DNA from 2 places in the Streptomyces sp. KL2 genome. Region 2 is predicted to be linked to the other one. Evidence: riboswitches for the same ligand, from Rfam matches in the RefSeq annotation. Region 2 holds a riboswitch; the other holds the start of a gene.

Region 1 (4,202 bases), 1.5 Mb from region 2:
GCCTCGTCGACGCGGCGCAGCGCCTGCGGGAAGGTGATCCGCTCGCGCAGCGCCAGCGCCTCGATCATCGCCTCGGCCCGGTCGCCGATGCCCCGCTTGGGGACGTTGAGGATGCGGCGCAGCGGTACGGCGTCCTCGGGGTTGGCCAGCACCCGCAGGTACGCCAGGACGTCGCGGACCTCCTTGCGCTCGTAGAAGCGCACTCCGCCGACGACCTTGTACGGCAGGCCGACCCGGATGAAGACCTCCTCGAAGACGCGGGACTGGGCGTTGGTGCGGTAGAAGACGGCGACGTCGCCCGCCTTCGCCTCGCCCGCGTCCGTCAGCCGGTCGATCTCCTCGGCGACGAACTGCGCCTCGTCGTGCTCGGTGTCGGCCACGTAGCCCGTGATGCGGGCCCCGGACCCGGCGTCGGTCCACAGGTTCTTCGGGCGGCGGTTCTCGTTCCGCTCGATGACGGCGTTGGCGGCCGAGAGGATGGTCTGGGTGGAGCGGTAGTTCTGCTCCAGCAGGATGGTGGTCGCGTCCGGGTAGTCCTCCTCGAACTGGAGGATGTTGCGGATGGTGGCGCCGCGGAAGGCGTAGATCGACTGGTCGGCGTCGCCCACCACGCACAGCTCGGCACGCCCGCCCGCGGCCGCGCCCTCCTCGCTGCCGTCCACGCCCACCAGCTCCCTGATCAGGGTGTACTGGGCGTGGTTGGTGTCCTGGTACTCGTCGACCAGCACATGGCGGAAGCGGCGGCGGTAGTGCTCGGCGACGTCGGGGAACGCCTGGAGCAGGTGGACCGTCGTCATGATGATGTCGTCGAAGTCCAGGGCGTTGGCCTCCCGCAGCCGCGCCTGGTACATCGCGTACGCCTGGGCCAGCGTCTTCTCGAAACCGTCGGACGCCCTGGCCGCGAAGTCCTCCTCGTCGACCAGTTCGTTCTTCAGGTTCGACACCTGCGCGCTGAACGACTTGGGCGGGAATCGCTTGGGATCCAGGTCCAGGTCCCGGCAGACCAGTGCCATCAGACGGCGGGAGTCGGCGGCGTCGTAGATCGAGAAGCTGGAGGTGAAGCCGAGCTTCTTGCTCTCGCGCCGCAGGATGCGCACGCACGCGCTGTGGAAGGTGGAGACCCACATCGACTGGGCGCGCGGGCCGACCAGCTCCGCCACGCGCTCCTTCATCTCGCCCGCGGCCTTGTTGGTGAAGGTGATCGCGAGGATCTCCCCGGGGTGGACGCCGCGCGCGCCCAGCAGGTGCGCGATGCGGTGGGTGAGCACCCGCGTCTTGCCGGACCCGGCGCCCGCGACGATCAGCAGGGGCGAGCCGGTGTGCACCACGGCCGCGCGCTGCTGGTCGTTGAGCCCCTCCAGCAGGGCGGCCGGATCGACGACGGGACGGGCCGCGCCGTTGCCGTAGTAGGCGTCGCGCGCCCCGCCTCCGCCGAAGGCGCCCGCGAAGAGGTCGTCGGGGACGTCGTCCTCCGGCGGCGCGGACGCCTCCTCCGGCGGGGGCGGCGGCTCCTCGTCCCCGGAGGGCTCGAGGTCGGCCAGGAAGCTGTCGTCGAAGAGGCTGCTCATCGCCGTCGAGTCTAGGACGCCGCGCCCGCGGCCGGGGCGGCCCTCCTAAGATGGCGGGCATGACCGACGCCCCCGCGCCCCGCCCCCGTCCCGGCTCGGAGCTGCGCGCCGGGCACACCGACCGTGAGGCGGTGGCCGAGCGACTGCGCGAGGCCGCCGGCGACGGCCGCATCGACCTGGAGGAGCTGGACGAGCGGCTGGAGAGGGCGTTCGCCGCCAAGACCTACGGCGAACTGGAGGCACTGGTCGCGGACCTGCCCGGCCAGGACGCGGCGGGCCTGGCCCCGAGCGCCCAGGAGCCGCTGGCGCTGAGGACGGTCGCCGGCGACATCCGGCAGGACGGCCACTGGATGGTGCCGGAGCGGATCACCGCCAAGACCACGCTGGGGCGGATCGTGATCGACTTCACGCGGGCGGAGTGCCGCCACCGGGAGGTCCGCCTGGAGCTCGACGCGGGAATGGGCGAGATCAAGGTCGTCGTGCCGCGCGGCTGGACGGTGCGGGCCGAGGGGGTGACCTCCGGAATGGGGTCCGTCCGGAACCGGGCCACCGAACCGCCCGTGCCCGGGATGCCGGTGCTGCGGATCAGCGGCGGCTCCAAGGTGGGGACGATCGTCGTGCGCCACCCGTACCGCTGGCCCGGGCGCCGCTCCCGCGACTGAGCGCCGCCGCCCCCGGAGCGGCAGGTCCCGGCGGCGGGCCCCCGAAACGGACGATAACCGACCGATAACGAATCGGTTTCGGGATATACCGAACACCGGCCTTCACAGGAGCCCCACCAGTGCTCTACGGTCCAGCGTCAGGCGGCCCGGACCCCTCGCCGGCGACAGCGTCGGCACGGGCGGCCTCCGCCGAGCCCGGCCGTGCGGCCGGGGCCGGGGACCCACTCCCCACCGGGGTGAATCGGGCCCGCGGGCCCGTAGGGCGGACTTCCGACGCCCGAACCCGTCAGCTAACCCGGTAGGCGGTGTTCCACGGAAGGAGCGCCCGCCTTGGCGTCGCACCGCAGACCGCGCACCCCCCTGCTGTCCCCCGCCTCCCGTCGCGGAGCGGTCGGACTCACCACCGCGGCCATCGCCTCCGCGACCCTTCTCTCCCAAGGTCCCGCCCAGGCCGCGCCCGAGGACGGCAGGCCCTCGATCGAGGAGGTCCGCAAGCGGGTGGACGCGCTGTACCGGGAGGCGGGCAGCGCGACGCAGAAGTACAACGCGGCCAAGGAGAAGGCGGACGAGCAGCGCGAGGAGGTCGACCGGCTCCTCGACGAGGCCGCCGAGCGCGCGGACAGGCTCAACGACGCCCGCCGGAAGCTGGGCGGCTACGCCACCGCGCAGTACCGCAGCGGAGGGGTCTCCGACACCGCGGTGCTGCTCCTGTCCGACGACCCCCAGGACTTCTTCGGCCGCAAGCACCTGATGGACCGGATCACCGACCGCCAGCGGCAGGCCGTCGACGACTACCGGGACGAGCAGCGCGCGGCTCGGAAGAAGCGCTCGGAGGCGTCGGCGAGCCTGGCCGAACTCACCGACGCCCAGAAGGAGCTGGCGGACAGCAGGAAGACCGTCCAGGGCAAGCTGGCGCAGGCCCGGAAGCTGCTGTCGGAGCTGACCGCCGAGGAGAAGGCGCGCCTGGCCGCTCAGGAGCGCAGGCGGCAGGAGGAGGCCCGCCGCAAGGCCGCCGCCGCCGCTGCCGAGCGCGAGAGGCGGCAGGCCGAGGCCGAGGCGGCCGCCGAGCGCGAGAAGCGGGACGAGACGCCGGCGGACAGCGGCACGGACACCGGCGGCGGCAGCACGGGCACGGGCGGCACGGACACCGGAACCGGCGGCGCCGCGGACGACTCGTACGCCGCGAAGGCACAGAAGGTGCTCGCCTTCGCCGAGGCCCAGCTCGGCAAGCCGTACGTCTGGGGCGCCACCGGCCCCAACTCCTACGACTGCTCGGGGCTGACCCGGGCCGCCTGGCTCAGCGCGGGCGTCTCACTGCCGCGCACCACCTACGACCAGGTGAACGCGGGCGCCCGGATCGCCAAGGCCGACATGCGGCCCGGAGATCTGGTCTTCTTCTACGACGACATCAGCCACGTCGGCGTCTACGCGGGCGGCGGCCAGATGATCCACGCGCCGAAGCCGGGCGCCGAGGTGCGCTACGAGTCCGTCGACCACATGCCCTTCCACAGCGCGGTCCGGCCGGCCTGAGACGGGACGGCGGGCGGCCGTGCCTCCGCACCGCCGCCCGCCCGACGGCCGCCGCCCGCCGTCGGCCGTCGGCACAGCCGCCTACGTCCACATGACGGCGATGAAGATGTTGGCGACGGTGAGCAGGCCGATGGTGCCGAACAGCGGCGCGGGCAGCCGCTCCTCGTCCCGCTTGACGTAGACCAGGCCGAGGATCACCACCAGCAGGGCGAGCTTCACACCGATCTTGATGTGGTTGACGGTCTGGCCGTCCGCCTCGTTCAGGCCCACCAGGGCCACGCCCGTCACCAGCATGGTGAGGGCTCCGTGCAGCATCGCGGGGACGATGCGGGCCTCGCCGGCGCCCATGGCCTTCATCTGTGTCATGAAGCCGCCGAGCAGGGCGCCGATGCCGACTATGTGCAGGCCGACGAAGAAGTGGGTGAGTGCCTCCATGGCACGC
Region 2 (4,202 bases):
CCATGCGTCCGCACAACAGCGGCCACTGGACCCAGGACGGCGCGGTCACCTCCCAGTTCGCCAACCACCTGCGGGCCGTGCTCGACCTGCCGCTGGGCGACCCGCGCCCCCGTGCGCCCTGGACGGTGATGGCCAACGTGCTCGGCGGCGACTACCCCGACATGTACCAGGGCTATCTGCACTGCATGGCCCGCGATCCGCGGCTGAAGATCCACATGTACGGCAAGGACGTGAAGCCCGGCCGCAAGGTCGGCCACGTCAACACCTACGGCGACGACCTGGCGGACGTACGCGAGCGCGCCGCCCACGCCGCCGCCTATCTGCGAGGGACCATCACCGAATGAGCAACGCCCCCAGCCCCGCATCCGCCCCCGCCGTGGGGATCGTCATGGGATCCGACTCGGACTGGCCGGTCATGGAGGCCGCGGCCGAGGCCCTGGACGAGTTCGAGGTCCCCTACGAGGTCGACGTCGTCTCCGCCCACCGCATGCCGCACGAGATGATCGCCTACGGCGACGAGGCGGCCGGACGCGGGCTGAAGGCGGTCATCGCCGGCGCCGGGGGAGCGGCCCACCTGCCGGGCATGCTCGCCTCCGTCACCCCGCTGCCGGTGATCGGCGTCCCCGTGCCGCTGCGGCACCTGGACGGCATGGACTCCCTGCTGTCCATCGTCCAGATGCCCGCCGGGGTCCCGGTCGCCACGGTCTCGGTCGGCGGCGCGCGCAACGCCGGCCTGCTGGCGGTCCGCATCCTGGCGGCCCACGACGAGGAGCTGCGCGAGCGCATGGAGCGGTTCCAGGCGGAGCTGAAGGACCAGGCGAGGGAGAAGGGCCGACGGCTGCGGAGCAAGGTCGCCGCGGGCGGCGCCGGCTTCGGCTTCGGGGGCAGGTGAGATGGGTCACTCCGCCGAGCTGCTGGCACGGGCCAGGGCGCTGCTGGAGGCCCATCCCGTCGCCGACGGCCACAACGACCTGCCGTGGGCGCTGCGCGAGCAGGTCGCGTACGACCTGGACCGGCGCGACATCGCCGGGGACCAGTCGGCCCATCTGCACACCGACATCCCGCGGTTGCGCGCGGGCGGGGTGGGGGCGCAGTTCTGGTCGGTCTACGTGCGCACCGACCTGACCGGTGACGCCGCGGTCAGCGCCTGCCTGGAGCAGATCGACGTGGTGCGGCGGCTGGCCGACCGCCACCCGGCCGACCTCAGGCCCGCCTTCACCGCCGACGACATGGAGGCGGCCCGCGCCGAGGGCCGCATCGCCTCCCTGATGGGCGCCGAGGGCGGCCACTCCATCAACAACTCCCTGGCCACGCTGCGCGCCCTGTACCGGCTGGGTGTGCGCTACATGACACTCACCCACAACGACACCATCGACTGGGCCGACTCGGCCACCGACACCCCGCGCCACGACGGCCTGACCCGCTTCGGCGAGGAGGTCGTGCGGGAGATGAACCGGCTGGGGATGCTGGTGGACCTCTCCCATGTGGCGCCCGCCACCATGCGCGACGCCCTGCGCGTGACGACGGCGCCGGTGGTCTTCTCGCACTCCTCGGCCCGCGCGGTGTGCGACCACCCGCGCAACATCCCCGACGACGTGCTGGAGCGGCTTCCGGTCAACGGCGGTGTGGCGATGGCCACATTCGTGCCGAAGTTCGTGCTGCCCGCCGCCGTCGCCTGGACCGAGGCCGCCGACGAGAACATGCGCGCCCACGGCCTTCACCCCCTGGACGGCAGCGAGAGGGGCCTGGCGGTCCAGCGCGCGTACGAGGAGGCCAACCCGCGCCCGGTCGCCACGGCGGCGACGGTCGCCGACCACCTGGACCACATGCGCGAGGTCGCGGGCATCGACCACATCGGCATCGGCGGCGACTTCGACGGCACGGCCTTCACCCCGTCCGATCTGAGCGATGTGTCCGGATACCCGCACCTGGTGGCCGAGTTGCTGGACCGCCGCTGGTCCGAGGCCGATCTGGCCAAGCTCACCTGGAAGAACGCGGTGCGCGTGCTGCGCGACGCGGAGGCGGTCGCCCGCCACGAGCGGACCAGGCGCGGCCCGTCGATCGCCACCATCGGACAGCTCGACGGATAGCTCCTTGACCTCCTCGTGACCCAACTCACGAGCCGGCCCTCCCCGGTACGTCGCTCTGCGTGCCGGAGGAGGGCCTTCTGCGTCATCGCTCCTGGCAGTGGGGAGAAGTGACAGCTCGTCAGAGCCGGGGTCCGCCACTCTTCGGGAAGTGAACGCAGCAGACGGTGACGATCTGACGATCATCAAAGCCTTCGAAACGGGCGTCCTGTGACCCATCGGCTTGTATCGGCGGAAACGATGTGTCTACCGTTCTGGCCGTGCCGTACGAATGTGCGGCGGCCCGCTGTCGAACGCCGAATCCTGTCAACGGCGGCGGGCTGGACCATCCACACCACCCGATGACAGGAGCGGGGGACCCAAGGTAAGTCGCCGTCCCGGGCCCATACGGGACGGCTTGGGGTGAAGCCATGCCGCGCCACGCGCCGCGGCACACATGGCCGGGCAACTCCAGCCCGAACCCGACAGCTCACCTCGCAGGCGTAGGAGAAGGAGCACACCTATGTCCGCACGCGGACGTCACCGTCGTATGCGCAACAGCCGTCTCACCCGCCTGTCGCTCGCCATCTCCGTGGGCGGCGCCGGCATGGCCCTTCCCCTGATCGCCGCCGGCGGAGCCAACGCGGCCTCCGTCGAGACCTGGGACAAGGTCGCCCAGTGCGAGAGCACGGGCAACTGGAGCATCAACACCGGCAACGGTTTCTACGGCGGCCTGCAGTTCACGCAGAGCACCTGGGCCGCCTTCGGCGGTACCCAGTACGCGCCGCGCGCCGACCTCGCCACCAAGGACCAGCAGATCGCCGTCGCCGAGAAGGTGCTGGCGGGGCAGGGCCCGGGCGCCTGGCCCGTGTGCTCGGTCAAGGCCGGCCTGACCAAGGGCGGTCCCGCCCCGGCCGTCTCCCCCGACGGCCGGAGCAACCCCACCGAGCAGAAGGAGCAGGCCCCGGCCGCTCCGAAGGCCGAGGCCAAGCCCGAGGTCAAGGCCGAGGCCAAGCCCGAGGTCAAGGCCGAGGCCAAGCCCGAGGCCGAGCCGAAGCAGCAGAAGAGCCAGGCCGCGCCGCAGCGCGCGGACCGCGGCGAGCGCGCCCACAGCCACGACCACGGCGCCGGCGAGGGCGCCTCCTACGAGGTCGTCGGCGGCGACACCCTCTTCAAGATCGCCGCGGCCCAGGGCGTCCAGGGCGGCTGGGAGCGCATCTACGAGGACAACCGCCAGGTCATCGGCGACAACCCGAACCTGATCTTCCCGGGCCAGGAGCTCACCCTGGGCGGCGCCGCCACCCAGCAGAAGGCCGCGGCCAAGCCCGAGGCCAAGCCGGCCCCGAAGGCCGAGAAGACCGAGAAGGCGGCGCCCAAGGTCGAGAAGACCGAGAAGGCCGAGGCCGTGCAGCAGTCGGCCGAGCGTGCCGACCGCAGCGACCGCGGTGCGGTCACCGGCTACACCGCCCCGGTGAACGCCGCTCCGTCCGGCTCCTACAAGGCCTCCGGTGCCCGTTGGTCCAACGGCCACACCGGTGAGGACTTCGCCGCCGCCTCCGGCACCCCGGTGAAGGCCGTCACCAGCGGCACCGTGGTCTCCGCCGGCTGGGGCGGGGCCTACGGCAACCAGGTCGTCATCCGTCACAACGACGGCCGGTACAGCCAGTACGGCCACCTGTCCTCGCTGTCGGTCAGCGCCGGCCAGACGGTCAACACCGGCCAGCAGATCGGCGCCGTCGGCTCCACCGGCAACAGCACCGGTCCGCACCTGCACTTCGAGATCCGTACCGCCCCCGGTTACGGCTCGGACATCGACCCGCTGGCCTACCTGCGGGCCAACGGCGTCAGCATCTGAGGGTCCTGACCCTCACCGGCCCGGTCGCCCGAGTCCGGAGCCGGCCGAGAGGCGGGCGGGGCAGGGGTGTGCGAACACCCCCGCCCCGCCCGCCTCTTCTCCGTTCCCTCACCCCGGCGCCCTGCCCCATCGCGCACTGACGGGCGGCCGGCTCACTCCACGCAGAGGCAGAAGGGGTGCCCGGCCGGGTCCCGGTAGACGCGGAAGTCGCGCTCGCCCCCGTCTCCCTGGAGGAGTTCGGCCCCCAGTTCCAGCGCCTCCCGCTCGGCCGCGTCCAACTC

What was found. Region 2 has a riboswitch for cyclic di-AMP ahead of QPK52_RS16770 (transglycosylase family protein). Riboswitches for the same ligand answer to the same signal wherever they lie in the genome.
Region 1: another riboswitch for cyclic di-AMP. It lies ahead of QPK52_RS09870 (NlpC/P60 family protein); the one in region 2 lies ahead of QPK52_RS16770 (transglycosylase family protein).

The regions. Positions count from the first base shown of each region.
Region 1 covers NZ_CP127170.1:2,217,554-2,221,755, forward strand. Annotated here, with positions in the region: gene pcrA (DNA helicase PcrA) at 1-1,568, opposite strand, end outside; gene QPK52_RS09865 (DUF1707 domain-containing protein) at 1,628-2,230, shown strand; cyclic di-AMP (ydaO/yuaA leader) riboswitch at 2,408-2,550, shown strand; gene QPK52_RS09870 (NlpC/P60 family protein) at 2,561-3,760, shown strand; gene QPK52_RS09875 (hypothetical protein) at 3,842-4,195, opposite strand.
Region 2 covers NZ_CP127170.1:3,697,175-3,701,376, forward strand. Annotated here, with positions in the region: gene QPK52_RS16755 (5-(carboxyamino)imidazole ribonucleotide synthase) at 1-344, shown strand, start outside; gene purE (5-(carboxyamino)imidazole ribonucleotide mutase) at 341-892, shown strand; gene QPK52_RS16765 (dipeptidase) at 894-2,090, shown strand; cyclic di-AMP (ydaO/yuaA leader) riboswitch at 2,372-2,585, shown strand; gene QPK52_RS16770 (transglycosylase family protein) at 2,590-3,921, shown strand; gene QPK52_RS16775 (VOC family protein) at 4,074-4,202, opposite strand, start outside.